Regions from separate parts of the Streptomyces sp. ID05-26A genome, predicted to be linked through region 1. Evidence: predicted binding sites of a transcription regulator. Region 1 holds the regulator's gene; each other region holds the start of a gene.
What was found. The regulator HrcA, encoded in region 1, represses chaperone genes, less so after heat shock. The targets are predictions, from matches to a motif close to TTNGCACTCNGNNNNNCNGAGTGCNAA.

Region 1 (10,570 bases):
TGACCCGCCTTCTTGGCCTGGTCCTTGGCGAACGCGGGGCACAGCACGATGTCCCCGAGCAGCGCGGGCCCGAGGCCCGCGGCGTCGGGACGGCGCGCGGAGTCCAGCTCGTCCATGGGGAAGGCCATGACGTCCGTCGGACCCGGCAGGTCCATCCAGCGCTCGTGCAGGTCGGCCATCACGTCCAGCTCCACGAGCAGGACGGACAACTCGGCCAGCGGGCTCACGCCCATGCGGTCCAGCGCGAAGCGGGCGGCGGAGACGATGGAACCCTCGTCGACTCCGACACCCGACTCGTTGGCGATCTCGATGCTCACGGCGCCTATCGTCCTCGCCGCTGGTTACCCCGCCGTGCACCGGGTCCGTGGTGCTGCCCGTTCTGGTCGAGGTTGTCCTGCTGGACCTGCCACTTGTCGTACGCGTCGACGATGTCGCCGACCAGGCTGTGGCGAACCACGTCCTGGCTGGTCAGCACCGAGAAGTGCACGTCCTCGACGCCTTCGAGGATGTCCCTGACGACCCTGAGGCCGCTGCGCTGACCGCCGGGGAGGTCGACCTGGGTGATGTCACCCGTGACGACGACCTTGGAGCCGAAGCCCAGGCGGGTGAGGAACATCTTCATCTGCTCGGGCGTGGTGTTCTGCGCCTCGTCGAGGATGATGAACGCGTCATTAAGCGTTCTTCCCCGCATATAAGCCAGCGGCGCGACCTCGATCGTCCCCGCCTGCGTCAGCCGCGGGATCGCCTCCGGGTCCATCATGTCGTGCAGCGCGTCGTAGAGCGGGCGCAGGTACGGGTCGATCTTCTCGTACAACGTGCCCGGCAGGTACCCGAGCCGCTCGCCGGCCTCGACGGCCGGGCGGGTCAGGATGATGCGGTTGACCTGCTTGTTCTGCAGCGCCTGCACGGCCTTGGCCATGGCGAGGTACGTCTTGCCGGTGCCGGCGGGGCCGATGCCGAACACGATGGTGTTCTTGTCGATCGCGTCGACGTAGTGCTTCTGGTTCAGCGTCTTCGGCCTGATGGTGCGGCCGCGGCGGCTCACGATGTCGAGGCTCAGGACCTCGGCGGGCGACTCGACGTCGTTCGCGCTGAGCATCGCGATGATGCGGCGGACGCTGTTCTGGTCGATCGGCTGGCCGCGGCCCGCGAGGGTGATGAGCTCGGAGAAGACGCGTTCGGCGAAGGCCACGTCGGCGGGGTCGCCGGACAAGGTGATCTCGTTCCCGCGCACGTGCACGTCGGCGTCGAGCAGTTCCTCCGCGAGCCGGAGGTTCTCGTCGCGCGACCCGAGCAGCGTGAGCACCGCGCCTTCCGGCACGGCGAACCGGGACTGACCTTCCTTGTTGCTCTGCTGGTTTTCTTCGGCCACGTGGCCCCGGCCTGCTTCCTGTCGCTCGGATCTGGTGCCGTCGATGCTAGTCCGGCCGAAAATGAGTGGCTACCGGATTGCTCACCGTGTGTGCTCGGGAGTTGTGGAGATTCGCAGGCTTGGTGTTGAGGACGTACCCGAGTGCATGAAGCTCATCACGGACCGGGGTTGGACGTGGACGCCCGCTCAGTGGGAGATGATGCTGGCCCTCGGCCCGGGATACGGCGCTTTCGACTCGTCCGGACTGCTCGGCACGGCGTTGACCACGCCTTATCCCGAGATCCAGGCGATCAGCGGCGTACTGGTCGCTTCGTGGGCGGAACGGCGGGGCATCGGCACTCGGCTGATGTCCGCGGTGCTGGACGTCAGTCCGTCCGTTCTGTACGCGACGGCCATGGGTGAACCGCTCTACGTGAAGCTCGGCTTTCACCCTGTCGGGGAGACCGCCGATTACCACGGCGTGTTCACCGGAGAGGCTCCCGGAACGACCCGAGCGGCCACTCCCGCCGACGCCGCGTCGCTCGCGGCGCTCGACCACGAGGCCAGCGGGTACACCAGGCCCGTGCTCTGGGAGCGGCTGCTCGCCCCGGCGTCGCCATACCGCGTGCTGATGTCGGACGACGGTGTCATCGCCACCCGGCCGAATCCCGACGGGGTCACCATCGGCCCGCTGATCGCGCCCACCGCCTCGGCCGCGTGCGGGTTGATCGCGGACCTGGCGGCCGGAGAGGGCAGGGTCCGCGTGGACACCGACGACGCCGAGGTCGCGGCTTTCCTGCTGGGTCAGGGTTTCGAGAAGCGCAACGGCGGCTGCAGCCTGATGGTCATGGGCGCCGCGGACGTACCGGGTGACCGTTCGCGTTACTTCGCTCCCGCGTCGCACGCGCTCGGCTAGAGACGGTGTCCGCCCAGCAGGTGCAGGTGGGCGTGGAAGACCTCCTGCCCGCTGTCCGGACCGGTGTTGAACAGCAGCCGGTAGCCGGTTTCGGCCACGCCCTCGGCACCGGCGACCTCCTTGGCCGCGGCGAACAGGTCGCCGAGCTGGTCTCCGTCCAGGTCGACGGCGTCCGGCACGTGCTCACGCGGGATGAGCAGGACGTGCACGGGCGCCTTGGGCTGGATGTCGCGGAACGCGAGCGTCGTCTTGGTCTCGTGCACGATCGTCGCGGGGATCTCGCCGGCCACGATCCGGCAGAACAGGCAGGACATGCCCCGAGTCAACCGAACAGCGAGTCCAGCCGCTCGTCGAGGGCCTCGACCATCTCCTCGGCCGTCACCTCGTCGGGGCCCAGGCCGTGGTGGATGTTGAGCCCGTCGATCAACGCGACGAGCAGCCGCGCGGCCTTCAACGGCACGACGCCCGCCCGCAGTTCGCCCGCTTGCTGCGCGGCGGTGAGCACGCGCGCGATCTCGTCGTACAGCTGCCGGGTGCCGAAGCGTTCCAGTTCGTGCAACGACGGTTCGACCATCGCCCGCGGCAGGAACGACAACAGCACGGCGGCCTCGACGCGCCGGTCCTCGTCCATCGCCAGCATCTCGTGGGCGAGGGACCGCAGCACCTCCCGGTTCCCGGCGGTGGTGTCGATCTTCTCCAGCCGGGCGAGGAACCGCAGGTACGCGAGCTCCATCGCGAAGCCCAGCAACGCGTCCTGCGTCGGGAAGTAGTGCCGCAGCGACCCGCTCGACCACCCGGACTCCGCTGCCACGGCACGCACGGACGCGTGGTCTATCCCGTCCCGCTGGACGATGCGCCACACTGCCTCGGCGAGCTCGCGGCGGCGTTCCTCGTGGTCGACAACCTTCGGCACCGGCCCTTTCTAGCAGTCGCGGGCAAGCCGGACGACGGCCGCGCGGCACTGCTCCCAGGCCTCGGTGCCGGGCGTGATCACGTCCATGTGCCCGGCCCCCGGCACCACGACGAGCTCCGCCTGCGGCTCGGCCTCGCAGAACCCGATCGACTGCTCGACGGGCACGTCCTCGTCCTGGTCACCGTGCACGCACACCACGGGCTTGCCGATGGGGATCAACGCGGCCGGTGAGGCCTCCGCGAACTGCTCCTCGGTGCACAGTTCCAGCGCCCTCGGCGTGATGTGCTTCGTGAAGTCCAGCACGGCGGCCTGGGCGACGGCTCCGGCCACTCGCGCGCTGTGCTTGGCCGCCCACACGGCGAGATGGCCTCCCGCGCTGTGCCCGAGGGTCACGACGGGCCCGATGTCGACGGCGTCGATCGCGGCGAGCACGTCCTGCCCGGTCTGCGGCCAGCCACCGCCGCCGCTCACCCGCCGGTACTCGATGTTCCAGACGGCGAACCCGTCGGCCACGAGCGCGTCCGCGAGGGGCCGGCCGAGTTCCAGGCCGTAACGCTGATGCCAAAAACCACCGTGAATGACGACAACAGCACCCTGAGTCGCGTTCTCGGGAACGTAAAGCTCGCCGAACTGACTGGGATGGTCACCGTAAGCAATTCGCTGCACACGCAGAACTTACGCGAAGTGAGGAAAGAACCTCAGAAAAACAAAAGGGGCGCCTCGCGGTCCGAAGCCTGGGGGTCGCTTCGCCGCGAGGCGCCGACGCCGGACCGAGGGGGGAGGTGTCCGGCGAGTCTTTTGGTCAGAAGGGTCTAACCGTCTACTCCGTTTCCGGATAGACCAATCAGCCCCTCTGCCACCAAGGGTAACCCCATCCGCCTGGGATTCGCTACAACTTCCGTCAAGCCAATCCATCCAGCGTTCATCTTCGGAGTGATCGGGGTCACCAGCGGGACGTGCGCACCCCAATGGCACCAAGAGCAACCGCCGCAGCTGTAGAAGCACGCAAAACAGTTGGACCCAATCGGACCACCCGAGCACCGGAAGATCGCAAAGTCTCGAGTTCCTCCGGCGTGATTCCGCCTTCGGGACCCACCACTAGCAGCACGTCCCCGGAATCGGGCAACGGAACGTCCGCAAGTCGTTCGGTGGCGCTCTCGTGCAACACGAGAGTGAGTGCGGACGACGACATGCGATGAGAAAGCTGAGTGGTGCTCACGGGTTCGTCGACGACCGGCACGCGCGCCCGGCGGGCCTGCTTCGCCGCCTCACGAACCGTGGATCGCCAGCGCCCCAGCGCTTTCGCGCCGCGCGGCCCGTCCTCCCACTTGGTGATGCACCGGGTGGCGCGCCAGGGCACCACACCGTCCACCCCGGCCTCGGTGGCGAGCTCGACCGCGAGCTCGCCGCGGTCGCCCTTGACCAGGGCCTGGGCGAGCACCACGCGCGGTGCAGGCTCAGGCTCCACCCAGCGCTCGACGATGCGCAGCGCCAGGGCGTCCTTCTCCACCGCCACCACGGAACAGCGCACCTGGGCACCGGACCCGTCCGACAGCACGAGTTCCTCGCCCACGCGCAACCGCTTCACGGTGGCGGCGTGACGGCCTTCCGGCCCGTCCAGCACGAACTCCTCGCCCCGCGGCAGTGCCGCGACGAGGAAGACGGGCAGCGTCACCGGTGGCCGCGCGAGGAACGCAGGCGGGAGAACAGCCCGCCGCCACCCTTGCCGTTGTGGGACAGGGAGGGCTCGCTCTCCCCGCGCATCTCGGCCAGGTCGCGCAGCAACGAGGACTGGGCGGCGTCGAGCTTGGTCGGCACGACGACCTCGAGGTGCACGTGCAGGTCGCCGCGACCGTCGACACGGCCGGTGGAGCGCAGCTTCGGCATGCCGCGGCCCGTCATGACGAGCTGCGTGTTCGGCTGCGTGCCGGGGTCGATCTGGAGTTCTTCCTCGCCGTCGAGGGTCTTCAACGGCAACGTGGCGCCCAGCGCGGCCGTCGTCATCGGGATCTGCACGATGCAGTGCAGGTCGGCGCCGTCGCGTTCGAAGATCTCGTGCGGGTGCTCCTCGACCTCGACGTAGAGGTCGCCGGCCGGGCCACCGCCGGGGCCGACCTCGCCCTGGCCCGCGAGGCGCACGCGCATGCCCTCGGCGACACCGGCGGGGATGTTGACGGAGATCGTGCGACGCGAGCGCGTGCGGCCGTCACCGGCGCACTGCTGGCACGGGTCGGGGATGACCTCGCCGTAGCCGCGGCAGACCGGGCACGGGCGGGACGTGACGACCTGGCCGAGGAACGAGCGCTGCACGGACTGGACCTCGCCGCGGCCGTGGCACGTGTCGCACTGGACGGGCTTGGAGTTGTTCTGGGTGCCGGCGCCATGACAGCGGTCGCACAGGATCGCCGTGTCGACCGTCAGCTCGCGGGTGGCGCCCGCGGCGCACTCCTCCAGCGTCATGTCGAGCCGGATCAACGCGTCGGAGCCGGGCTGCACGCGGCTGCGCGGCCCACGGCCACCGCCGGACTGCGCGCCGAAGAAGGCGTCCATGATGTCGCCGAGACCGAAGCCCGAGAACGGGTCACCACCGGGACGGCCACCGCCGCCCGAGTCGAGCGGGTCGCCACCCAGGTCGACGACGCGGCGCTTCTCGGGGTTCGACAACACCTCGTAGGCGGCCGTCACCTCCTTGAAGCGGGCCTCCTCGTTGGGATTGACGTCCGGGTGCAGCTGCCTGGCGAGCTTGCGATAGGCGCGCTTGATCTCATCCTGTGTCGCGTTCTGCGAGACACCGAGGATGCCGTAGTAATCCCTGGCCACCTTGTTCGCTTTCATGTTCATCCACTACTGCAAGTACGTGTGGGCGGTACGTCGCTTCAACGACCCGTCAGGATCTCACCGACGTAGTTGGCAACCGCGCGCACGGCCGCCATAGTCCCGGGATAGTCCATGCGCGTCGGTCCGACGACGCCCAGACCCCCGAGCGGATTGTCACGGCTGCCATAGCCGATGGACACCACGGAAGTGCTGCGCATCTCAGCGGCCTCGTTCTCCTCGCCGATGCGCACCAGCACACGACCGGGGTCGCGGGAGGCGGCGAGCAGCTTGAGCACGACGACCTGCTCCTCCAACGCCTCCAGCACCTGCCGCAGCGAGCCGGGGAAGTCGGTGATGCTCCGCGTGAGGTTCGCCGTTCCGCCGAGCACCAGCCGTTCCTCGGGGTGCTCCACCAGCGTCTCGATGAGCACAGTAGCGACTCGCAGCATCGGATCGCGGAGGTTCGACGGAACCTCGTCGGGCAGTTCGGCGACCTTGGCCGACGCCTCGGCGAGCCGCTGCCCCGCCATCGCCTGGTTGAGCACACCGCGCAACTGGGCCGTGTGCTCCTCGCTGATCACGTCCCCGAGCTCGACGATCCGCTGGTCGACGCGCCCGGTGTCGGTGATGAGCACCAGCATCAGCCGCGACGGCGTGATCGGCAGCACCTCCAGGTGACGCACGGCCGCACGCGACAACGTCGGCACCTGGATCACCGCCACCTGCCGGGTGAGCTGCGCGAGCAACCGGACACTGCGGCGCATCACGTCGTCGAGGTCGACCGCCCCGTCGAGGAAACTGCGGATCGCCCGCCTCTCGGCCTGCGAGAGCGGCTTGATCTCACTCAGCTTGTCGACGAAGAGCCGGTAGCCCTTGTCCGTCGGCACGCGTCCCGCGCTGGTGTGCGGCTGGGCGATGTACCCGTCGTCCTCCAGCGCGGCCATGTCGTTGCGCACGGTCGCGCTCGACACACCCAGGTTGTGCCGCTCGACCAGGGCCTTCGACCCGACGGGCTCCTGGTTGGACACGTAGTCGGCGACGATGGCGCGCAGCACCTCGAACCGACGTTCATCGGCGTTCATCGCTGTTCACCTCCGTGTCCACTACTCCCGAGTTTACCCAGCCGGATTCGTGCCCCGTGCCCGCTCTGAAGTCGCGCTCGATCGAGGCTCCGAGGGTCGCGCCGGACGACTAACGGCAGCGGCGGCTTCCGCGACTACACGAGCGTGTCGGACGAAACGAACACAGGCGCGTTCACGTGTCACCACTGCCGCCGGACGAGCGATGAACCGCACTGCCCGAACTGCGGCATGCAGCTCGACTCCCGCGGGCGGGTCAGCAGGATCCAGGGCTCCAGCGCCGACGACGTCATGCGGGTGTACTCGGAGGTGCGGCGAGCGGACGGGGAACGTCCTGCCCTCACCAGGTCTCCCTGGGTGTCCGGCTCGTTCTACCTGGTCCTGTTCGTGGTGGCGACCGCCGTGCTGCTCGTCGTGGGTCAGCTGGCGTCCATCTGGGTGCTGCCCGTCGTGGTGGTCGGCGGTCTGCTCGCGGTCACCGTCGTGGGCGCGTTCCAGCTCCGCCAGGACGACAAGGTCACCGAACGCGGTTTCCTGCACCTCATGATCGCGGTGCTCGGCAGGCTGCCGAGCCTCCTGCGCAACCGTCAGCCGCCTCCCTGACCGAGACTCCGGTTTTTTGTCGGTGGTGCTCGCTAGGGTCCAAACGTGGGCAACGTGGTGTGGCTCCGGCCACCGGGGAAGCCATGTCTGGTGTTCAGCGACGACGCGTGGTGGGAAGGCACGGTCGTCTGGGAGGAGGTCCGCAGGGAGGACGGGTTGTGGTGGGGCACCGCGACCTACGACAGGAACGGGGACACCGTCACCGAGGTGCGCAGTCAGCACGACCTGCGCGCCCGGTGACTCAGGGCAGCAGGCGCCGCACCACGGCGTCGGCCAGGAGCCGTCCGCGATCGGTCAGCACGCACCGGTCGTCCAACGGCTCCAGCAGCCCGTCGGCGACCGCCTGCTTCGCCGCGTCACGTCCCTCGGAGTCCAGCACGTCGAGAGGCAGCCCTGAAGCCAGGCGCAGTTCGAGCAGCACGCGCTCGACCCGCTGGTCTTCCAAGGACAACGTCTCGCGGCCTGCCGCGGGCGAGTTCCCCTCGGCCAGCAGGGACGAGTAGCGGGCCGGGTGCTTCACGTTCCAGAACCGCACGCCGCCGACGTGGCTGTGCGCGCCGGGGCCGAAGCCCCACCAGTCCGCGCCCTTCCAGTACAGGACGTTGTGCCGGCACTGGGCTTCCACCGAGGTGGCCCAGTTCGACACCTCGTACCAGGAGAAGCCGGCACCGCTCAGAACGGAGTCGACCATCTCGTAGGACGAGGCGAGCACGTCGTCGTCCGGCATGGGCAGGTCGCCGCGGCGGATGCGGCGGGCCAGGCCGGTGCCGTCCTCCACGATCAACGCGTAGGCGGACACGTGGTCGACGCCCGCGTCCAGCACGGCGTCGAGAGACGCGGCCAGATCCGAGGGCCGCTCCCCCGGTGTGCCGTAGATCAGGTCCAGGTTCACGTGGTCGAACCCGGCCGTGCGTGCCTCGCGGGCGGCTTCACCCGGACGGCCGGGTGTGTGTTTGCGGTCCAGCACGGCGAGTACGTGCCGTGCGGCCGACTGCATGCCCAACGACACGCGCGTGTAGCCCGCGGAGCGGATCCCCTCGAAGAACTCGACGGACGTCGACTCGGGGTTCGACTCCGTCGTCACCTCGGCACCCGGAGCCAGGCCGAACGACTGGCGCACGGCGTCCAGCACGTCCGAAAGACCGGAGGCGCCGAGCAAAGAAGGCGTTCCCCCGCCCACGAACACGGTTTCGGCCAAAGGCGCGGTCCCGAGGACGGACGCGGCCAGGTCGAGTTCGCGGCGCAGGCCCTCCAGCCACGACTCCGGCGACGCGGAGGAGCCCAGCTCACCCGGCGTGTAGGTGTTGAAGTCGCAGTAGCCGCAGCGGGTCGCGCAGAACGGCACGTGCACGTAGATGCCGAAGGGGCGCGAACCGACGCAGGCGAGGGAAGAGGCGGGGAGCGAACCGTCAGCGGGCGCGGGCTCGCCTTCGGGCAGAGCGGAGGGCATGACTCCCAGTGTCCCCTACAAGGCACGAATGGCGGTGTTCGACCAGGGGAAGTATCTGTCGGTGACAGAAGTATTACGGAGTGAAACCAGCCTAGGATGTCAACTCCCCCTCGTCAATCCCAGCATTCGGTTGGCGGTGGACCACGCACTGGACGGCATGCACACTGAGGACATGCATTCGACTGGAGTCCGCCTCGTGGCCCGCCGCCACGTCGACTTCCGTCGTGTCTCCAGCGCGATGTGCCGTCGTTCGGCATGACCGCGCGCTGATTTGTTCCCGTCAGCGCCCGGCGCGCTGACGACGCCCCCACCACAAGCACCTCCGGGCTCGCACGCGCACCGAGCGCCTCGAAACCCCGGAGGATGGCGATGGCCACGCCGCAGACGTCACCGCGTGCCAAGCAGCGTCGCGGCGAGGGTCAGTGGGCACTCGGATACCGAGAGCCGCTGAACCCCAACGAGCGGAGCAAGAAGGACGACAACCCGCTCAACGTCCGCGCCCGCATCGAGAACATCTACGCCCACGGCGGTTTCGACTCGATCGACCCTGCCGACCTGCGCGGACGGTTCCGCTGGTACGGCCTGTACACCCAGCGCAAGCCCGGCATCGACGGCGGCCGCACGGCCACGCTCGAGCCGGAGGAGCTGGACGACGAGTTCTTCATGATGCGCGTCCGCAGCGACGGCGGTGCGCTCACCACGCAGCAGCTGAGGGTTCTCGGTGAGATCTCGCAGACCTACGCGCGTGACACCGCGGACATCACCGACCGCCAGAACATCCAGTACCACTGGATCCGGGTCGAGGACGTTCCCACGATCTGGCAGAAGCTCGAAGCGGTGAACCTCACGACGATGGAGGCGTGTGGCGACAGCCCGCGCGTCATCCTCGGCTCGCCGGTCGCGGGCATCTCGGTGGACGAGATCATCGACGGGCAGCCGGCGATCGACACGATCCTCGAGCGCTACATCGGTGACCCGCGCTTCTCGAACCTGCCGCGCAAGTTCAAGACCGCCATCTCCGGTCTGCAGGACGTCGCGCACGAGATCCACGACATCGCGTTCGTCGGCGTGAACCACCCCGAGCACGGGCCCGGCTTCGACCTCTGGGTCGGCGGCGGCCTGTCCACGAACCCCATGCTGGGCAAGCGTTTGGGCGCGTGGGTGCCGCTCGACGAGGTGCCGGACGTGTGGGAAGCCGTCATCTCCGTCTTCCGCGACTACGGCTACCGCCGCCTGCGTCACCGTGCGCGCATCAAGTTCCTCGTCGCCGACTGGGGCCCGGAGAAGTTCCGCCAGGTCGTCGAGGACGAGTACCTCAAGCGCAAGATGATCGACGGCCCCGCGCCGGAGCAGCTGGACCAGCAGCTCGACCACATCGGCGTGCACAAGCAGAAGGACGGCCTGTTCTACGTCGGCGCCGCGCCCGTCGCGGGCCGCGTGT
Region 2 (10,570 bases), on a different contig from region 1:
CCGGGGTCCCCGTGATCGCCGACGCGGACGCCATCACGCTGCTCGCCGCGAACCCGTCGCTGTGGGACGCCCGCGACCCCGACGCGGCCCTGGTCCTGACCCCGCACGACCGCGAGTTCGAACGCCTGGCCGGTCCGGTCGGCGCGGATCGCGTCGCGGCGGCCAGGAAAGCCGCTCAGCGCTTCAACGCCGTGGTGCTGCTCAAGGGCCATCGGACCGTCGTGGCGGCGCCGGACGGACGGGCGCTGGTGAACTCGGCGACGTCGTCGTGGCCCGCGACGGCAGGGTCCGGGGACGTGCTGTCGGGGATCATCGGCGCGCTGCTGGCGAGTGGCCTGGACCCGTTCCTGGCAGCCGGGTACGCGGCGTACGCGCACGTCCTGGCTGCGGAGTTGGGTGCGAACGGCGCCCCGGTGCCGGCCTCGGGGTTGATGGAGGCGGTTCCGGACGCGATCCGGTCGCTGCGAGTTGCGCCATAGTCCTTCCGAGCGGCTGACATGGCACGATGAACAGGTTATGGCCCGTTCAGAAGTTGTCGTCGACCTAGGCGCGCTGCGGCACAACGTCGCCCTGCTCGCCGGCCTCGCGCCGTCCTCCGAGACGATGGCCGTCGTCAAGGCGGACGGCTACGGCCACGGCGCGGTCCAGGTGGCCCGTGCCGCCCTCGAAGCGGGCGCGACCTGGCTCGGTTCGTGCAGCACGCAGGAAGCCCTCGCCCTGCGCGCCGCAGGCATCCAGGCCCCGATCCTCGCGTGGCTCGACGCCCCGGACGAGGACCTGGCGGCCGGTCTCGCCGCGGACGTGGAGATGTCCGTCGCCTCCCTCTCCGACCTGCGCAGGGTCGAGCAGGCGGCCGACGAGGCCGACGCGCGGCCGCGGCTCCACCTGAAGATCGACACCGGCCTGAGCCGCAACGGTTGCCAGCCGCACGACTGGCCCGCGCTCGTGGAAGCCGCGAGGAAGCACGAGGTCGTGGCCGTCTGGTCGCACCTCGCCTCCGCCGACGAGATCGGCGACCCCTCGATCGACCTGCAGGCCAAGCGGTTCGACGACGCCTACGAGGTGGCGCGGTCGTACGGCCTCGACCCGAAGAGGCACATCGCGAACTCGGCGGCCCTGCTGACCAGGCCCGACCTGCACTTCGACATCGTCAGGCCCGGCATCGCGATGTACGGGCTGAACCCGGTGCCGACGGACCACGACCTGAGGCCGGTCATGAGCTACCGGTCGCACGTGGCGCTCACGAAACGTATCCCCGCAGGTGAGTCCGTCTCCTACGGGATGACATGGACCGCGCAGAAGGACACGACGCTGGCACTGGTGCCTGCCGGATATGCGGACGGCGTTCCGAGAGCGCTCTCCGGGCGGATGGAGGTGCTCCTGGAAGGGAGGCGCCGCCCGGTGGCGGGCCGTGTCTGCATGGACCAGATCGTCGTGGACTGCGGGGACGACGAGATCGCGGAGGGTGCCGAGGTCGTCCTGTTCGGCGACGGGAGCCGGGGGGAGCCGACGGCGACGGAGTGGGCGGAGCTGACCGGGACGATCGACTACGAGATCGTCTGCGGGATGTACCGGCCGCGGGTGCGGAGGATCTACAAGTGAAGCCGGTGTGGAAGGTCGTCGGGTGGGTCGGTGGCGCGGTCGGCGCCGTCGTGGCCGGTGCGGCCGTGGCGCAGACCGCGAAGGTCTCGCACGAGCGCAAGACCGCGACCGACAGCCTCGCCGACGAGCCGCTGGGACTGCTGAGGCCCGATCGCGAGTCGACGGTGGCCGCGGAGGACGGCGTGCCGATCTCCGTCGAGGAGGTCGACCCCGCGGACGGCGGCGAGCCGGACATCACCGTCGTGCTGGTGCACGGGTTCGCGCTGGACCGCCGTTGTTTCCACTTCCAGCGCCGCGACCTGGCCGAGCTGATCGATCCACGCGTGCACCAGGTGCTCTACGACCAGCGCAGCCACGGCCGGTCCGGCCGCTCGACGCCCGAACACAGCACGATCGACCAGCTCGCGCTCGACCTCGACTCGGTGATCCGCTCGGTCGTGCCCGAGGGCCCGCTGGTGCTCGTCGGCCACTCCATGGGCGGCATGACGATCATGGCGCTGGCCGAGAAGCACCCGGAGCTCTTCGAGGAACGGGTGCGCGGCGTCGCGTTGATCGGCACGGCCGCCGGCGCGGTGGGCGGTGCGGGGCTGCCGAAGTCCGTGCTGTCGCGCTACAACCCGGTGACGCTCGGCGTCGGCCGGCTCGCCGGTGTGCAGCCGGGGCTGGTCGAGTGGGTGCGCAAGAGCGCGAAAAGCCTTACCTGGAGCGGTATCCGCATGGGGGCGTTCGGCGACCGCAAGGTGGCGCCGTCCCTCGTGGACCTGATGGAGAAGATGATCAACGGGACGACGGTGAAGGTGCTCACCGAGTTCCTGGAGACCCTCGGCACGCACGACCGCTACAAGGCGCTGGCGGGTCTGCGGCACTGCGAGGTGCTGATCCTGAGCGGCGACGCGGACAAGCTCACGCCGTTCTCGCACGCCGAGCGGATGGCCGAGGAGATGCCGCACGCCACCCTCGTCCGGGCCCCCGGTGCCGGGCACATGGTGATGATGGAGCAGGCTGATCTCGTCAACGACCACCTGGTCGCGCTCGTCGAACGCTGCGCGGCCGATCGCGGAGAGAATCGGAAGAAGTGGTGGCGCCGAGCGTGAAGACCGTCGAACTGCCCCTGGTGGAGGACACCGAGGAGTTCGGCCGCAAGCTGGGTGAACTCGTGCGCGCGGGAGACCTCCTGCTGCTCGCCGGGCCCCTGGGAGCAGGCAAGACGGCGTTCGTGCGCGGTCTGGCGCGCGGCATGGGCGTGCAGGGCCGGGTGTCCTCGCCGACGTTCGTCGTCGCCCGCGTGCACGAACCGGCGCAGGGGCGGAGCGTGCGGCTCGTGCACGTCGACGCGTACCGGCTCGGGGGTCACCTGGACGAGTTGGACGACCTCGACCTCGACACGGACCTGGTCGACGCCGTGGTCGCCGTCGAGTGGGGCGAGGGTGTCGCGGAACGCCTGAACGATGATCATCTGCTGATCCGCCTCGAACGCGGAATCGACGACGTTCGCACAGCTCAGCTCGTCCCGCACGGCGAATGGAGCTCGCGTCCCCTTCCTGTGTGACGTTTTCTGACACATGGGGTGACGTCCATAAAGGACAGAGCGTGACCGGTCGATGAGAGTCGCATGATCAAGAAGACGCTCTTCGCGACCGCTGTCATCGGTGGCGCCCTCCTGGCTGCCGCTGCTCCCGCCTCCGCCGGCGAGCACGACCGCTCCGGCGGCATCAGCGTTGCCGACAACCTCTGCGCCGCGCCGTGGCAGTGGAACGGCCCGATCTCGCTGCTGCACGAGGGCCACGCCCCCGGCTACGCCGCGTGCAACGACAACCACGCCGCCGGTGGTCACGGCATCAGCGTGCTGAACAACGCCTGCGTCGCGCCGTGGCAGTGGAACGGCCCGCTCGAGATCTTCACGGTCGACCACTCGCCGTCGTACGTCGCCTGCAACGGCAACACGTCCGGCCGCTAGGTCCGGAACGTCGTGGGGGATGGCCGAACGAGCCCGTCGGCCATCCCCCACGACAGTCCTTTCGGGACAGTTCGTGTTTGACTGACTTGCCCATCTCGTTGCGCGGCAAGACTTGCAAGTGAGGCATCACCCGCGGCCGCTCGTGCGGCACTCTCGCGACGTGATCGCTCAGGGTTGATGGTTCCGGCGCTTCGCCCGCTGGAACCACCCCGGGCCGCGATCCGTTCGCCCGCCGCTCTGGCAGACCTCCCCGTCACCCGGTTCAGCGAACCTGGACCGAGGTCGTACGAGTGCCACGAGGACGCATCGGAACTGCGGGTTCCGACAGGTACTACCCTGGACAACCGTGCTAGTGCTCGCCGTCGACACGGCCACCCCCGCAGTCACCGCCGGTGTGGTCGAACTCGCGCCCGATTCCCCGCCGCGCCTGCTCGCGAAGCGGGTGACGCTCAACGCCAAGGCGCACGGCGAGCTGCTCACCCCGCACATCAGCGACGCCCTGCAGGAAGCCGGCAAGACGTTCGCCGACCTCGACGCGATCGTCGTCGGCGCCGGTCCCGGGCCGTTCACCGGCCTGCGGGTCGGTCTCGCCACCGCCGCCGCGCTCGGCCAGGCGCTCAACCGCCCGGTCTACCCGGTCGCCACCACCGACGCCATCGCCAAGGACGCCGCCAGCGGTCACCCGCTGCTCGTCGCGACCGACGCGCGGCGCAAGGAGGTCTACTGGGCCGCCTACGACGCCGCCGGTCGCCGCACGGACGGCCCGCACGTCGAGCGCCCGCAGGACCTCGCCGAGAAGCTGCCGACGATGGGCGTGCACCAGGCCACGGGTGAGGGTGCCGAGATCTACGCCGAGATCCTCGGCCTCGAGACCCTCGGCGCGAAGCACCCGAGCCCCGAGGGCCTGGTCGCCGCGGCCGCCGCCGAGGTGCTCGCGAAGGCCCGCCCGGCCGCGCTCACCCCGCTCTACCTGCGCCGTCCCGACGCCGTCGAGCCCACCGGGCGCAAGAGGGTGACCAGGGCATGACCACCGGCACCGTCACGCTCGCGCCCTTGCAGCACGCCGACGTGCCCAGGTGCCACGAGATCGAGCTGGCGTTGTTCCCCGGCGACGACCCGTGGAGCGAGAACGCGTTCCACAGCGAGCTCGACAACGGCAACTACTACCTCGGCGCGTACGCGGACGGCGAGCTCATCGGGTACGCCGGCCTCGGCGCCGGTCCGCACGAGGCCAGCGTGCACACGATCGCCGTCATCGGGCACTGGCAGGGCAGGGGCGTCGGCAAGACCCTCCTGCGCGACCTGCTGGCCCGCGTCGACGAGATCGGTGTGCCGGTGTTCCTCGAGGTCCGCACGGACAACGAGCCCGCGATCGCGATGTACAAGGCGCACGGCTTCGAGCAACTCGGCCTGCGCCGCCGCTACTACCAGCCGTCGGGTGCCGACGCGTACACGATGGGAAGGCCTGCTCACAGTGTCTGATCGTCTGATTCTGGGCATCGAGAGCTCGTGCGACGAGACGGGCTTCGGCATCGTCCGCCTCGGTCCGGACGGCTCGCTCGAACTGCTCGCCGACGAGGTCGCCTCGAGCGTCGAGGAGCACGCCCGCTTCGGCGGCGTCGTGCCGGAGGTCGCCTCCCGCGCCCACCTCGAAGCGCTGGTCCCGACCATGCGCCGCGCGCTCGACACCGCGAAGGTCGAGCTCTCCCAGATCCACTCCATCGCCGTCACCGCCGGACCGGGCCTGGCCGGCGCGCTGCTGGTCGGCGTGTCCGCCGCGAAGGCGTACGCGGCCGCGCTCGGCAAGCCGCTCTACGGCGTGAACCACCTCGCGGGCCACGTCGCCGCGGACACGTTGCAGCACGGCCCGTTGCCGCAGCGCTGCCTCGCGCTGCTGGTGTCCGGCGGCCACTCGCAGCTGCTGCTGATCGAGGGCGGCCTGGCGAACTCGATCACCGAGATCGGGTCCACAGTGGACGACGCCGCCGGCGAGGCGTACGACAAGGTCGCGCGGTTGCTCGACCTGCCCTACCCCGGTGGCCCGCCCATCGACAAGCTCGCCAAGCAGGGCAACGGCTGCGCGATCGCGTTCCCGCGCGGCCTCACCGGCCCGCGCGACGCGAAGTACGACTTCTCGTTCTCCGGCCTGAAGACCTCGGTCGCCCGCTGGGTCGAACGCGCCGAGCGCGCCGGCGAGGAGATCCCGCTGGCCGACGTCGCCGCGTCGTTCCAGGAGGCCGTCGCGGACGTGCTGACCGCCAAGGCGATCAGGGCCGCGAAGGACCTCGACGTCGGCACGCTCGTCATCTCCGGCGGTGTCGCGGCGAACTCGCGGTTGAGCGGCCTGGCCGCCGAGCGCTGTGCCGAGGCGGGCATCGAACTGCGCGTGCCGCGCCCACGGCTGTGCACCGACAACGGCGCCATGATCGCCGCTCTCGGCGCCCACCTGGTGGCGGCGGGCGCGAAGCCGTCGTCGATGGACCTCTCGACCAACCCCGGCCTGCCGGTCAACGCGGTCCAGATCCTCTGAAGCTTGGTGAGGCCCGGGCTGTCACATCTCTTCAAGCTGGAGGGTGCCAGGCCTCAACGAGGTCAGCTTCGCTAGACCTTGTTGAGGCCTGGCACCCGATCCTCCACGGCGAACGACGCCTTCGTGGAGATCGGGGAGCCGGGCCTCGTCACGTAGTCGAGGCCGCGGAAGTCCGTGCGCAGTTCATCGGGCGTGAACCTGGTGAGCGTGTAGCCGCGGCGGTTGTTGAAGTACTTCACGTGCGGGTTCTCCCGCAGCCACAGCGGTGTCTCGGCGTACTCCTCCGAGCCGTCGCCACCGGCCGTGATCGACGTGGTCACGAGCTCGGTCGCGAGGGTCTTCGACGACGGGTCGTCCCAGCGCTCCTTGACCTCCGCACCCCACGCCGCGTGCACGTCCCCGGTCAGCACGATCGGGTTCCGCACGTCCGCGAACCCCGCCACGACCCGGTCGCGGTCCGCCACGTAGCCGTCCCACGCGTCCAGCAGGAACTTGTCGACCTCGCCGGGGATGTAGTCGTACTGGGAGAAGAACACCTGCTGCGCGAGCACGTCCCAGCGGGCCGCGGAGCCGCGGAAGCCGTCGAACAGCCAGTCCTCCTGCGCGGCGCCGAGCATGGTGCGCTCGGGCTCGAGCCGTTCGGGACAGAGTTGCAGCCCGTCCCCGCAGGCCTGGTCCGTCCGGTACTGGCGGGTGTCGAGCATGTGGAACGTGGCCAGCGCGCCCCATCGGATCCGCCGGTACAGCCTCGATGACCTGCGCAGGGGCATGTTCTCGTAGTACGCCTGGATGGCCGCGGCCCGGCGCGCGAGGAAGTTCGGCTGCGGCTTGTCCGGCAGCAGCCCCGCCCAGTTGTTGTCGATCTCGTGGTCGTCCCAGATCACCGACCACGGCGCCACGGCGTGGGCCGCCTTCAGGTCGGGATCGGTCTTGTACTGCGCCTGCCGCCGCCGGTAGCCCGCGAGCGTCACCGTGGTCGGGCCCTCGACGTGCCGGACGTTGCCGCTCGGGGCGACGTGGATGCCGCTCTCGTACTCGTACGTGTAGTCGCCGAGGTGCAGCACCAGGTCGGGTTCGTCCTCCGCGAGCCTGCGATACGCCGTGAAGTACCCGTGCTCGTACTGCGCGCACGACGCGAAGGCCATCGTCAGCGGTACCTGCAGCACGTTCGGAGGCGGTGCCGTGCGCGTGCGGCCCGTCCGTGAGAGGTGGTTGAGGGCTTTGAAGCGGTAGAAGTACTCGCGGCCGGCCTCCAGCCCGACGAGCTCGACGTGGACGCTGTGCGCCTCCTCGGGTCGAGCCGTGGTGGAGCCGCGTTGCACGATTCGGGTGAACCGTTCGTCCTCCGAGACCTGCCAGAGCACCTCGACCGGACGGTTCGGCATGCCTCCGAGGCCGTCCCCGGCGAGGGGCTCGAAGGCCAGCCTGGTCCACAGGACCACCCCGTCGGGTGCCGGGTCGCCCGAGGCCACACCGAGTGTGAAAGGGTCGCTCGGACGGGCAGAGGCACCGGCCGAGAGGGCTGTGACTCCTGCCACGCCTGCGAGCAGCAGCGTTCGGCGCGTCAACGGGGACATGCCCCTGAATACGGCTCCCGGATGGTGATCGGTTCGGGGGTCTCGTTGAAGCCTTGGCACTCTCGTGGGTAGAGTGCCAATTGCACGGCACCAGCACCGCCCCGACCCCCGCGACGGCGGGGTGGCAGGAGCCGTTAAACAGACGAACCTGCCAACGACCCGTGGAGGTCATCCCGGTGAGCGTGAACATCAAGCCGCTTGAGGACAAGATCGTCGTTCAGGCCTCCGAGGCCGAGACGACGACCGCCTCCGGCCTCGTGATCCCGGACACCGCGAAGGAGAAGCCCCAGGAGGGCAAGGTCCTCGCGGTCGGCCCCGGCCGCATTGACGACAAGGGCAACCGCGTCCCGCTGGACGTGGCTGTCGGCGACGTCGTCATCTACTCGAAGTACGGCGGCACCGAGGTCAAGTACAACGGCGAGGAGTACTTGATCCTCTCCGCTCGCGACGTGCTGGCCGTCGTCAACTAGTCGACGCTCGGCTGTCATGCCTGACGCCCCGGCGCCCCATCCGGGGCTTCCGGGGCGTTTCGCTACTCAGAGAGGCTTCAAGTAATGCCCAAGCAGATCAGCTTCGACGAGGACGCTCGTCGGGCGCTCGAGCGCGGCGTGAACAAGCTCGCCGACACGGTCAAGGTCACCCTTGGGCCGCGCGGGCGCCACGTCGTCCTCGACAAGAAGTTCGGTGGCCCGACGGTCACCAACGACGGCGTGACCATCGCCCGTGAGATCGAGCTGGACGACCCGTTCGAGAACCTCGGCGCGCAGCTCGCCAAGTCGGTCGCCACCAAGACCAACGACGTCGCGGGTGACGGCACCACCACCGCCACCGTGCTGGCGCAGGCGCTGGTCAAGGAAGGCCTGCGCAACATCGCCGCGGGTGCGAACCCGACCGCGCTGGGCCGTGGCATCCAGGCCGCCGCCGACGCCGTCGTGGACGAGCTCCGCGGCAAGGCCACCCCGGTCAAGGGCCGCGAGAACATCGCGCAGGTCGGCACGGTCTCGTCGCGTGACGAGTCCATCGGCGCCCTGCTCGGCGAGGCCATCGAGCGCGTCGGCGAGGACGGTGTCATCACCGTCGAGGAGTCGTCCACGCTCGCGACCGAGCTCGCGATCACCGAGGGCGTGCAGTTCGACAAGGGTTACGTGTCGACGCACTTCTCGACCGACCTCGAGGCGCAGGAGGCCGTCTACGAAGACGTCCGCATCCTGCTGCACCGCGAGAAGATCTCGGCCCTGGCCGACGTCCTCCCGATCCTCGAGAAGGTCGCGGAGTCCGGCAAGCCGCTGCTGATCGTCGCCGAGGACGTCGAGGGCGAGGCCCTGTCCACGCTGGTGGTCAACGCCGTCCGCAAGACCCTGAAGGTCGTCGCCGTGAAGGCGCCGTTCTTCGGTGACCGCCGCAAGGCGTTCCTGGACGACCTCGCGGTCGTCACCGGTGGCGAGGTGATCTCCTCGGAGATCGGCCTCAAGCTCACCGAGACCACGCTCGACCAGCTGGGCTCCGCCCGCCGCGTCGTCGTGACCAAGGACGACACCACGATCGTCGACGGCGGCGGCACCAAGGCCGACATCGCCGGTCGCGCGGAGCAGCTGCGCCGCGAGATCGAGAACACGGACTCCGACTGGGACCGCGAGAAGCTCCAGGAGCGCCTCGCGAAGCTCTCCGGCGGCATCGCCGTGATCAAGGTCGGCGCCGCCACCGAGACCGAGCTCAAGGAGCGCAAGCACCGCATCGAGGACGCGGTCGCCGCTACCAAGGCCGCGGTCGAGGAGGGCATCGTCCCCGGCGGTGGCTCCGCTCTCGTGCACGGCTCCAAGGTGCTCGACGGCGGCCTCGGCCTGACCGGTGACGAGGCCACGGGTGTCGCGCTCGTCGCGAAGGCCCTGTCCGCGCCGCTGTTCTGGATCGCCACGAACGCCGGCCTCGAAGGCGCCGTCGTGGTGAACAAGGTCCGCGAGGGCGAGTGGGGCTTCGGCATCAACGCGGCCTCGCTGGAGTTCGGTGACCTGCTCGAGCAGGGCATCATCGACCCGGTCAAGGTCACGCGTTCCGCCGTGGCGAACGCCGCCTCCATCGCGCGCATGGTGCTCACGACCGAGAGCGCCGTCGTCGAGAAGAAGGCGGACGAGCCCGCTTCCGCCGGTGGCCACGGCCACGGCCACGGGCACGGCCACTGAGTCGAACAGAGTTCTTCGAACTCAAATAAAACCGGGGCGGCACCTTTCGTTTGGTGCCGCCCCGGTTTTTACGTTCTAGACAATTGCCAACTGCCGCTTTCGCGCCTTGATGATGTGGTCGCGCTCCGATTCCGAGAGCCCGCCCCAGATTCCGTACGGTTCCTGCACGGCCAGAGCGTGTCTGCGGCACATCTCCAGAACCGGGCAGGCGAGGCAGACAGCCTTCGCGCGAGCTTCCCGGCGTGATCTCGCCGGACCCCGTTCACCGTCGGGGTGGAAGAAGAACGCGCTGTCCATGCCCCGGCACGAACCGCGCATCTGCCAGTCCCACAGGTCTGCGTTGGGACCGGGGAGCCTTCGGGTGTCCGCCATCGAGACCGCCTCCGTGACGACTGCTCCATTCGGCTTAACGATGATCCACCGTAGAACCGCGTCAAAACTTGTTCAAGAGGCTGAAGACCCTTATCAACTGATGGGTGACGGCACGCGTGTTCGATCACTCACCGCCCGGAGTTGCCGCCCGGATGAGGTGAACGGAACATGGCTCTCGTGATGACACCGCCGGAGATCGAATCGACCGGTAGTCACACGAGTGAGCCCCTTCTCTCAGTGGCCGCGGTGGCCAGGCGACTCGGCGTGGCTCCCGCCACCCTTCGCACCTGGGACCGCCGCTACGGACTGGGTCCGACCGGCCACACCGTGGGGCGGCACCGGAAATACGGGC
Region 3 (10,570 bases), on a different contig from region 1:
GCAACGCGTTCATCTCGCCGGCCGCGTCGTTCGCCTCGATCAGCACACCGTCGTCGGACGACAGCAGCCGATAGCCGCCGGGAGGACCGTCCACGAGAACGGTCTCCCAGCCCTGGTAAGCGCAGAGTCTGCCGCCGTCCACGTAGGACACGGGCCGTGGGAGGAGGTTCATCCCTTCACCGCCCCCGCGAGGCCGGACACCAGACGGCGTTGCACGAGCACGAAGAAGATGAGCACAGGGATGGTCATCAGGGTGGAGCCCGCCATGATCGCGCCCCAATCGTTCTGGTCGGGTTTGACGAACACCTGGAGCGCCAGAGGCAGGGTCTGGTTCTCCACGGCCGAGATGATGAACGTCTTGGCGAACAGGAAGTCGTTCCAGGCGTGGATGAACGACAGCACGCTCGTCGCCACCAGGCCGGGCGCGACGAGCGGGAACAGCACCTGCCACAGGAACCGGAACCGCGAGGCGCCGTCCAGGGTGGCGGCCTCCTCCAGTTCCACCGGCACCGCGGCGACGAAGCCCCGCAGCATCCAGATCGCGAACGGCAGGCTGAAAGCCAGGTGCACCAGCACGAGCGAGCCCAGGTGGTTCAGGCCGAAGACCGGCACCGAGTCACCCACGGACCGCATCAGGAAGAACAGCGGCACGGTCAACGCCTCGACCGGCACCATCTGCACGACCAGCAACATGATCAGCAACGTCGTGCGGCTGCGGAACCGGAAGCGGGTGAGCGCGGTCGCCGCGAGGAACGAGATCAGGATGCTCAGGGCGACCACGATCAACGCGACGATGATGCTGTTCATGAAGTAGCGCCCGAAGTTCGCGACGGTCAGCGCCCGCGTGAAGCTGTCGAGCGTCGGCCGCGTCGTCCACGGCACCGGGTCGGCCGAGATGATCTCGTCCTCCGGCTTGAAGGCGGACAGCACCATCCAGAACAGCGGGAACGCCACCACCGCGGCGATGATGAGGACGAAGCCCTCGGTCAGCCAGCGCCTCACAGGACCTCCCCCGACTTCTTGAGCGCACGCAGGTAGAACATCGTGATTGCCAGCAACAGCACGGTCATCACGACACCGATGGTCGCGCCCAGGCCGTACTCGGACGCCGCGAACGCCTGTTGATAGGCGTAGACGTTGAGCACGAGGTTGCGCCCGGCGATGCCGCCGCCGTTCGTCATCACGTAGATCTGCGTGAAGACCTTGAAGTCCCAGATGATCGACTGGATCGTCACCACGAGGATGATCGGCTTCAGCAACGGGAGCGTGACGCTCCACGCCGTGCGGAACGCCGACGCGCCGTCCAGCGCGGCGGCCTCCAGCACCTCGCCCGGGATCGCCTTGATGCCCGCGAAGAGCGTCACCATGACGAACGGGAACGAGCACCAGATCACCTGTGCGGCAACGAGCCCGAACGCCGTCCACTTGTCGAACGTCCAGGAGAAGCCCTGGATGCCCAGGACCTCGTTCACGAACCCGAAGTTCGCGTCGAACAGGAAGAGCCAGATCGTCGAACCGGCGACGGCGGGCGTGGACCACGCGCCGAGCGCCGCCAGGAACAACGTCATGCGCACCCACGTGCGTACGCGGGTGGCGAGGATTGCGAGGAACGCGCCCACAAGCAACGTGCCGACCACGCAGACCGCCGCGAACGCGACGGTCTGCCCGAAGACTCCCCAGAACTGCTGGTCTCCCAGCAGCTTCTGGTAGTTCCCGAGACCGAGGAACTCGAGCGGCGCGCCGCCGCTGACCTGTTCCTGGCCGTAGTCGTAGAGCGAGATGAGCACCAGCTGGTAGATCGGGTAGGCCAGCAGGCCCCCGAGGATCAGCAGCGCTGGAGCCAGGTAGGCGAACGCGGTCCGCCCCTGGCCTTTGGCGGTCACACTCACGACGTGAAGGCCGCGTTCATCGTCTTGGCGGCATCGGCTGTGGCAGCGTCGACGTTCTTCGCGCCGGTGACGATCTCCTGGAGCATCGTCGGCACCACGGTCTGGGCCTCGATCTTCGCCCACGCCGGCGTGACGGGGACGAACTTCGTGCCGGACTGCAGGGTCTTCGTGAACGGCTCCAGGAACTTGTCGGAGTCCGCGACCTGCTTCTGCACGTCGGTGAACGTCGGCAGGTTGCCCATCGCCGTGTACATCTTCTGCTGGTACTTCTTCGACGCGAGCAGCTGCGTGAACTCGTTGGCGAGCGTCTTGCGCTGCGTGCCCTTCATGACGCCGAGCAGGTTGCCACCGGCGAACGCGGGCGCGATCGAGCCCTTGTCCTTGCCGGGCAGCGGCACGACGCCGTACTTGCCGGCAGCGGAAGAAGCGTCGACGGACTTGCGGTTGAAGTCACCGCCGATGGTCATCGCGGCCTTGCCCGCGCGGAACGCCTCGACGCTCGCGTCACCACCGTTGCCCGCGCAGGTGGCGGGCGGGCAGATGTCGTCCTTGATCAGCTCGGTGTACTTGGCGACACCGGCCTTGGCCTCGGCGCTGTCGATCGTGGCGGTGAACTTGCCGCCGTCGGACTTCGCGAGGTCCCCGCCCTGCGCCCAGATGAACGGCAGCGCGGCGAACAGGTACTTGCCGCCGGCCGAGATGCCGATCAGCTCCGGCTTCTTCTGCCGGATCTCACGGGCCGTCGTCGCGATCTCGTCCAACGTCGTCGGCGGCTTGAGGCCGAGTTCGGTGAACACGTCCGTGCGGTAGTACAACGCGCGCACGCCGACGAACCACGGCACGCCGTACGTCTTGCCGTCGACCTTGGCCGTGTCGAGGATCGTCGGGACCAGGTCCTTCGACTCGTCCCACTTGCCCAGGTCGAGCTCGGAGAAGCCGCCCGCGGACACGTAGCCCGCGAGGTCGGTGTTGCCGAACTCGGCGACGTCCGGCGCGCTCTTCGGGTCGCTGAACGCGGCCTTGAAGCGCTCTGCCCGACTGGACACCTGGATGTACTGCACGTCGACGGTCACGCCGCTGTGCTTGCCCTGGAACTCGGAGATCGCCTCCTTGACCACGGCCTCCTTGGGTCCGCGGTTGACCTCGTCGAACAGCCACACGCGCAGCTGTCCCGTCTGCTCATCCGTACCCGAACTCGTCGGTCCCGACTGCACCGGTGCGCAGGCGACCACCGCGCCCACGCCCAGCACCGCCGCAAGTGTCTTCAGCCGCATCGTCGTCGCGCCCTTCACGTTGCGTATGTTGCAACAGCTATTTCACAGGAAGCAACGTGACTGTAGAACGGACTAGGGCAAGGGTCTAGACCAGACGATTGACCCATTCCCGAACTGATGCCGAATCGACCGGGGAGTCCCATCCGGACGGACGGACCGCGCTGCCGACGTGAAATCCGTTCACGCCCGCTGCCAGCAACTCCGGCACGTGCCGTGCCTGCAGACCGCCGCCGACGAGCAGCGCGGGCGGAGCCTGGGTGACGAGTTTCTTCAGGTTCTCGATGCCGTCCTCGACGCCCTTCGCACTGCCGGCGGCGAGCACGGTGTCGCAGCCGAGGGTCTTGATGACCTCCCACGAGCGGAAGACGTCGTTGGAGTTGTCCAGCGCGCGGTGGAAGGTCCAGGCGCAGCCTTCCAGTTCGGCGACGAGGTTGAGGGTGACACCCTCGTCGATCTCGCCTCCCGCGTCGAGGAAACCGAGGACGAACTCGGTGGCGCCGGCCTCCCTGAGGTCGCGCGCACTCCGCCTCAACTGCTTGAGGTCACCGGGCGCGAAGCCCTTGGCGTCCCTGAGCATCACGCGGATGGGGATGTCGACCGCCCTCCGCACCTCCTTGAAGGTGGAGATCGACGGCGTGAGGCCGTCCGAGGCCATGTCGGCGACCAGTTCGAGCCGGTCGGCACCGCCGGCCTGAGCGGCCTCGGCGTCCTGCGCGTCCAGTGCGATCACTTCGAGAATCGGCATGGTCTAGACCATAACGCTCTTCGTCGTGTGCTTTCGGGAATCGGGAGCGCGCAGGCCGTTCGGCGCGTCAGAGGGTGTATCTGCTCGCCTGAGTTCCGCTCTTTTCCGATGAGCGCTTTGTTCAGGCGTGGAGCGAGCGTCAGCCGGTTCGAGGGGTGCCGGCCGGCGCGAGCTCCCATCACCGGCGGCCCGTGACTCGGAGGGGGATTCACGGGCCGCTGGCGTACCCGGAGGAAGATGAGGGTCACTTGGCGGTAATACTGCTCCATTCGAGTGAATTTGGTATCTACCGCCCAGTTAGCCCTTCATGAGTTGGCGGACGGCGCTGACAGGGCGGCCGATCGGAGGTGCTGCATGGACGAGCTGCACACGGCGGATGACCGTCCGCCGTGGGACGGGCTTGAAGGCACCGAACGGCACGCGGTGTGCGTAGCGGCGGCACGCGAGGGCAACCGGGACGCGCTGAACGTTCTGGTGGACGACCTGACCCCGCTGCTGTGGCACGTGGCACGCGGACAGGGCCTCGACCGAACCACCGTGGAAGACGTCGTGCAGACCGTGTGGCTCGCGTTCTTGAAGAACATCGAGAACATCAACGAGCCAAAAGCCCTGGTCGGCTACCTGGTGGTCACGACTAGGCGTGAAGCACGCCGAACTTGGACACCCAACAAGCGTGAAACGCACCTGTCCGACGAATACGCCGAGCAGCTCGAGTCCGACACCGGCCTGCCCGAGGACGTGACGCTGATGGACGACCGCGACCGCCGCCTGTGGCTCGCGTTCGGCCGCCTGACCACGAGGTGCCAGGAACTGCTCCGACTCACCGTGCTCGCGGGCCGCGCGGAGTACCGGGCAGTCGCCGAGGCACTGGCCATGCCCCACGGCAGCATCGGTCCGACCAGGGGACGGTGTCTGACACTGCTGCGCAACTACCTGGAGACGGAAGGAGGATCGCGGTGAACGAGATCGACCCGCGCGACGACCGCAGGGGCCCTGAGGACACCGCAGTCCTCTCCGAACTGAACAGGCTCGTCGACGAACTGGACCCGCCACCCGCCGACCTGGTGGACCGCGTGAAGTTCGCGATCGCACTGGAGTCGCTGGACGTGGAAGTGGCCCGGTGGGAACGCGCTGGGTCGTTCGCCGGGGTCCGGGGCGGGCAGACCGGCACGATCACCTTCACCGTCGACAACCTGACGCTGATGGTGAACTTCACCTCGACCGGGTCTCGGCACCGGATCGACGGGTGGCTGGTTCCTGCCGGGGAGCACGAGGTCGAGGTCCGGGTGGCCGACCACCAGTCGTCCTGCACGCGGGCCGACGACGGTGGGCGGTTCGTCCTTCCCGACGTGCCGGCCGGGACCACGCAGATCCTGGTGCACCTGGTGAATTCCCGCGGGGAGCCCGGGCGGACGGTTGTCACGCCCACGATCATGCTTTGAGTTTCTTCTGTTCGAAGTGCGGCGGCGTTTTTCTGGGGTTCTGGGGTTCATGGCCGGGTGAGCACCGGGTGCGGTTCGCACCGGCCCGGTGCCATTTCCAACTGGGTGGGCATCTGCCCGTGCGTGACGTCGCCACGCACGGGCAGCACTGATTCGTTCGCGCGTCGCCGCACGCACCCTCTGCAGACCCGTGACGGACCGTTTCGGGGCCGGGAAAGCCGAAAGGCCCGGCTCGCCGAAGCGAACCGGGCCTTTCAGAGGTGAAACGAAGCGGCTGGACTCAGAAGTCCATGCCACCGGCGTCGGGCGCGGCCGGCGCGGCGTTCTTCTCCGGCTTGTCCGCGACGACGGCTTCCGTCGTCAGGAACAGGGCGGCGATGGACGCGGCGTTCTGCAGCGCGGAACGCGTGACCTTGGCCGGGTCGATGATGCCCGCCTTGATCAGGTCCTTGTACTCGCCGGTCGCGGCGTCGAGGCCCTCGCCCGAGGGCAGGGACTTGACGCGCTCGACCACGACGCCACCCTCGAGACCAGCGTTGATCGCGATCTGCTTGAGGGGAGCCTCGACGGCGACCTTGACGATGTTGGCACCGGTGGCCTCGTCGCCCGAGAGACGCAGACCCGCGAAGGCAGCCTCGGCGGCCTGCAGCAGCGCAACGCCACCACCCGCGACGATGCCCTCTTCGACGGCCGCCTTCGCGTTGCGAACGGCGTCCTCGATGCGGTGCTTGCGCTCCTTGAGCTCGACCTCGGTGGCCGCGCCCGCCTTGATGACGGCGACGCCGCCGGCGAGCTTCGCGAGGCGCTCCTGGAGCTTCTCGCGGTCGTAGTCGGAGTCCGACTTCTCGATCTCGGCGCGGATCTGGTTGACGCGACCCTGGATCTGGTCGGCGTCACCGGCACCCTCGACGATGGTCGTCTCGTCCTTCGTGACGACGACCTTGCGGGCCTTGCCCAGCAGCGAGATGTCGGCGTTCTCCAGCTTCAGGCCGACGTCCTCGGTGATGACCTGGCCACCGGTGAGGGTGGCGATGTCCTGGAGGATGGCCTTGCGGCGGTCACCGAAGCCGGGCGCCTTGACGGCGACGGACTTGAAGGTGCCACGGATCTTGTTGACGACCAGGGTCGCCAGGGCCTCGCCCTCGACGTCCTCCGAGATGATCAGCAGCGGCTTGCCGCCCTGCATGACCTTCTCGAGGAGCGGGAGCAGGTCCTTGACCGTGGAGATCTTGGAGCCGAACAGGAGGATGTACGGGTCCTCCAGCGTGGCTTCCTGGCGCTCGGGGTCGGTCACGAAGTAACCGGAGATGTAGCCCTTGTCGAAGCGCATGCCTTCGGTGAGCTCGAGCTCGAGACCGAGGGTGTTGCTCTCCTCGACGGTGATGACGCCTTCCTTGCCGACCTTGTCCATCGCCTCGGCGATGAGCTCGCCGATCGTGGGGTCAGCGGCGGAGATGGACGCGGTAGCAGCGATCTGCTCCTTCGTCTCGATCTCCTTGGCGTTCTTCAGCAGCTGCTCGGCGATGGCTTCGACGGCCTGCTCGATGCCGCGCTTGAGGCCGAGCGGGTTCGCACCCGCGGCCACGTTGCGCAGACCCTCGCGGACCAGAGCCTGGGCGAGCACGGTGGCGGTGGTGGTGCCGTCACCCGCGACGTCGTCGGTCTTCTTCGCGACCTCCTTGACGAGCTCGGCCCCGATCTTCTCCCACGGGTCCTCGAGCTCGATCTCCTTCGCGATGGAGACGCCGTCGTTGGTGATGGTGGGCGCGCCCCACTTCTTCTCAAGCACGACGTTGCGGCCCTTGGGGCCGAGCGTCACCTTGACGGCGTCAGCGAGGATGTTCATCCCGCGCTCGAGACCGCGACGGGCTTCCTCGTCGAACGCAATCATCTTGGCCATTGCGGTGTGTTCCTCCGCCTATGTGAGTTCCTGGGCCACTGCGGGCACACGCCCACAGCGGAACACGGTGCGAGTGGCCAGGCTCGGTGCCCGCGACGGACGACCCAGAAGGGCCTCACCGTCCCAGCCTCACTGTTCTGGCACTCGGACGAGCCGAGTGCTAGTTCGTGTTTAGCACTCGGACACGGCGAGTGCAAGCGACCGCAGACGACTCCCAGGCGACTCTCAGCGTGATGTGCGCACCGGCACAGAGGTCGGCAGCGGCTTCCTCGAGGTCGGTTCGTCCCCGATGTTCAGGGTCGGCGAGGAGTTGGTCTTCGGCTGCCGCGCGGGCTCGTCACCAGGAGAGAGGATCACCACCAGCACGACGATCACCACGATCGCGACCACGGCGGCGATCACCGGCGCGAACCACGCCGGCCGCTCCTTGCCGCCCGACGTGAACGCGCTCGCGCCCACCTGGTTCGGCGGGCGCAGCCGGACCGGGTCCTGCAACTGCTGCTGGTAGCCGCCCTGGTACTGCCCCTGCTGCGCCGGCATCGGACCGGAGACCGGCGCCTGAGCGGGGAACGAGCCGGACTGCGGCCCGAGTTGAGCGGGAGCCGAGCCCTGCGCGACCCCGGCGAGAGCGACGCGTGCGGCGTTGATGAGCTCGGCGCAGTTCGCGAACCGCTGCGCCGGGTCCTTGGAGGTGCCCTTGCGGATGACCTCGTCGATGGCCGGCGGCAACGCCACGACCTGGGACAGCGAGGGCACGACGTTGCTGAGGTGGCCCGCGATGACCTCCTGCACGCCGCCCTGGAACGGCGGGCGGCCCGACAGGCAGGCGAAGAGCATGCACGCGAGCGCGTACTGGTCGGTGCGGCCGTCGACGGGCTCGCCCCGCAGGTGCTCCGGCGCCGCGTAGGTCGGCGAGCCGAGGAAATCACCCGTTCGGGTGCGGTGGCCGGTGGCGCCGCGGCGGGTCAGGCCGAAGTCGGCGACGTAGACGTGCTCGCGCACGCCCTCCTTCTGCGTCACCAGCACGTTCGCCGGCTTCACGTCGAGGTGCACGAGGCCCTTGCCGTGCAGCATGTCGAGCGCTTCGGCCACCTGGGCGAGCAGCGACAACGTGCGCGCGGGGGTGAGCGGGCCCTCCTTGATGTGCCCGGACAGGTCCTGGCCGTCCACGAGCCGCATCGCGATGTACAGCAGGCCCTCGACCTCGTCGAAGTCGTACAGCGGCACGATGTTCGCGTGGTCGATCGCGGACGTGTTGCGCGCCTCGTCCACGAACCGCTCGCGGAACTCGGCATCGGGAGCGAGGTGCTCACCGATGACCTTGAGCGCGACCTTGCGGCCGAGCCTCACGTCCGTGGCCCGATACGTCACGCTCATGCCACCGCGACCCAGCACACCATCGATCCGGTAATGCGCGATTCGTCGTCCGCTCAGGTCCTCCGACACGCAAGGCAGCCTAACGTCCGGCCGGATCGGCTTGTCCCGGGTTGGCCGAAGGCGTGACCGAAGTGATCTCCAACCGGCCCCTAGCCGGCGCGGCGCACCTCGGACGCCTGGCTGCGCCCGTCCCGCCCGGCCTGCACCTCGAACTCCACCCGGTCGCCTTCTGAGAGCGTCCGGAAGCCTTCCATCTGGATCGCCGAGTAGTGCACGAAGACGTCGGGCCCGCCATCGGTCGCGATGAAGCCGTATCCCTTTTCGGAGTTGAACCACTTGACGGTGCCGAGAGCCAAGACGTCCTCCTTCAGATCACGCATCTCACGCAAAGCGCAGAGAGCAACGCTAAAAGAAGAAATCTCACGCGGATACCTCCTTACGGAGTCATGAACGAGGGCTGACTCCGTTGGCGCGCAACCAGGTGGTGAGCCTGCGGGGGCCGCGCGCCTGGGTCAGCACGGCGCCCGGACCAGCGAAGTCGAACACCAGCCCCTCACCCGTCTGAATGGATTGCACGCCATCCGGTACCGACGGCCGGAGACGGCATTGCACGGTGTCCGCGAACGCCACGACGTGATCGCTGCTGATGGTCACCGCTTCTCCCACTTCCAGCGTCACCAGGTCGAGTGCGCCGTAACAGGCGAGCAGCACCGCGCCCTGGCCGTGCGCGTAGTTCAGGAAGCCCTCGGCGCCCCCGAAGATCGCCTGCATCGGCGGCGCCTCCGGGTTCATCGCCACCGTGCTGCTGGACGCGATCCAGCTGTGCCGGGCGAGGCACCAGCCGTGCGTCCCGTCGAGCTCGATCTGGTGCAGGTCGCCGGGCAGCACGGGCGCCGCGTCGAGCCAGCCGCCCTCCGCACCCGCCGTGCACAGCGCGACGGCCTTCGCGCCCGCGCCCTTCACCTCGACCACGAGCCCGTAGCTGGTCGCCGCGATGGTCAGCGGGTCGGCCAGCACCGCCTCGCCGGGCGCGAGGACGAGTCTCGCCACGCCGAACGTCGGTGTGTGCCTGGTCCGGACCTGCACGAACAACACCTCCGGGAGGAAACGCGGAAAGCGATCGTCACGATCGGCGCGACGTTGGCAGTATGCAGTCGTGCCTCCCACCACTGTCGCCGAACACCGCCGCCGCGTCGCGGAGCTCGTCGGGTCGATGCCCGTGCTGCAACTCCCGCTCGAGGAGTGCCTCGGGCTCGTGCTCGCCGCCGACGTCATCGCGCCGCTCGCCCTGCCGCCGTTCGACAACTCGGCGATGGACGGGTACGCGGTGCGGGCGGCCGACCTGAGCCGGGACGAGACGTCTCGTCTCGTGGTGACCGACGACATCCCGGCCGGCCGCACCGAGCTGAACCCGCTGACCCCCGGCACCGCGCAACGGATCATGACCGGCGCGCCGATCCCGCCCGGAGCGGACGCGGTGGTCCAGGTCGAGTGGACCGACGGCGGCACGGAGACCGTGACGATCAACCGGCCTGTGGAGCCCGGCCAGAACATCCGCATCGGCGGCGACGACGTGCAGAAGGGCGACGCGGTGCTGGCCGCGGGCACCGTGCTGCGCCCGTCCACGCTCGGCCTCGCCTCCGCGCTCGGCCTGCCCGAGCTGCCCGTGCGCCGCCGTCCGCGCGTGCTGGTCCTGTCGACGGGCTCCGAGCTGGTCGAACCCGGCCGCCCGCTGGAGCTCGGCCAGATCTACGAGTCGAACGGCATGATGCTCGCCTCGTCCGTGCGGGAGGCGGGCTGCGTCGCCCTCCAACTGCGGTTCGTGCCGGACGACGTCGAGGCGTTCCACCAGGCCCTGCGGCCGTACCTGGGCGCGGTGGACGTGATCGTGACGTCCGGCGGGGTCAGCGCGGGCGCGTACGAGGTGGTCAAGGACGCCTTCG

Region 2: groES (co-chaperone GroES) is a predicted target of HrcA. The motif match lies at 7,720-7,746, and genes of this name have one in related genera.
Region 3: groL (chaperonin GroEL) is a predicted target of HrcA. The motif match lies at 7,388-7,414, and genes of this name have one in related genera.

The regions. Positions count from the first base shown of each region.
Region 1 is NZ_JARAYZ010000008.1:212,202-222,771, forward strand. Features, by position in the region: gene ybeY (rRNA maturation RNase YbeY) at 1-317, opposite strand, end outside; gene PV646_RS42585 (PhoH family protein) at 323-1,372, opposite strand; gene PV646_RS42590 (GNAT family N-acetyltransferase) at 1,518-2,267, shown strand; gene PV646_RS42595 (histidine triad nucleotide-binding protein) at 2,264-2,581, opposite strand; gene PV646_RS42600 (TetR/AcrR family transcriptional regulator) at 2,590-3,180, opposite strand; gene PV646_RS42605 (alpha/beta hydrolase family protein) at 3,190-3,846, opposite strand; gene PV646_RS42610 (16S rRNA (uracil(1498)-N(3))-methyltransferase) at 4,124-4,855, opposite strand; gene dnaJ (molecular chaperone DnaJ) at 4,852-6,000, opposite strand; gene hrcA (heat-inducible transcriptional repressor HrcA) at 6,057-7,079, opposite strand; gene PV646_RS42625 (hypothetical protein) at 7,308-7,679, shown strand; gene PV646_RS42630 (hypothetical protein) at 7,725-7,919, shown strand; gene hemW (radical SAM family heme chaperone HemW) at 7,921-9,129, opposite strand; gene PV646_RS42640 (nitrite/sulfite reductase) at 9,493-10,570, shown strand, end outside.
Region 2 is NZ_JARAYZ010000001.1:1,508,029-1,518,598, reverse strand. Features, by position in the region: gene PV646_RS07360 (NAD(P)H-hydrate dehydratase) at 1-479, shown strand, start outside; gene alr (alanine racemase) at 517-1,602, shown strand; gene PV646_RS07350 (alpha/beta fold hydrolase) at 1,599-2,696, shown strand; gene tsaE (tRNA (adenosine(37)-N6)-threonylcarbamoyltransferase complex ATPase subunit type 1 TsaE) at 2,693-3,151, shown strand; gene PV646_RS07340 (hypothetical protein) at 3,215-3,559, shown strand; gene tsaB (tRNA (adenosine(37)-N6)-threonylcarbamoyltransferase complex dimerization subunit type 1 TsaB) at 3,906-4,586, shown strand; gene rimI (ribosomal protein S18-alanine N-acetyltransferase) at 4,583-5,041, shown strand; gene tsaD (tRNA (adenosine(37)-N6)-threonylcarbamoyltransferase complex transferase subunit TsaD) at 5,025-6,089, shown strand; gene PV646_RS07320 (alkaline phosphatase D family protein) at 6,161-7,666, opposite strand; gene groES (co-chaperone GroES) at 7,843-8,136, shown strand; gene groL (chaperonin GroEL) at 8,221-9,846, shown strand; gene PV646_RS07305 (WhiB family transcriptional regulator) at 9,922-10,218, opposite strand; partial or broken gene PV646_RS07300 (MerR family transcriptional regulator) at 10,387-10,570, shown strand, end outside.
Region 3 is NZ_JARAYZ010000001.1:2,713,836-2,724,405, reverse strand. Features, by position in the region: gene PV646_RS13505 (beta-N-acetylhexosaminidase) at 1-172, opposite strand, end outside; gene PV646_RS13500 (carbohydrate ABC transporter permease) at 169-1,002, opposite strand; gene PV646_RS13495 (carbohydrate ABC transporter permease) at 999-1,889, opposite strand; gene PV646_RS13490 (extracellular solute-binding protein) at 1,886-3,163, opposite strand; gene PV646_RS13485 (copper homeostasis protein CutC) at 3,249-3,908, opposite strand; gene PV646_RS13480 (RNA polymerase sigma factor) at 4,263-4,868, shown strand; gene PV646_RS13475 (hypothetical protein) at 4,865-5,350, shown strand; gene groL (chaperonin GroEL) at 5,631-7,250, opposite strand; gene PV646_RS13465 (serine/threonine-protein kinase) at 7,476-8,696, opposite strand; gene PV646_RS13460 (cold-shock protein) at 8,777-8,983, opposite strand; gene PV646_RS13455 (AIM24 family protein) at 9,072-9,713, opposite strand; gene moeA (molybdopterin molybdotransferase MoeA) at 9,784-10,570, shown strand, end outside.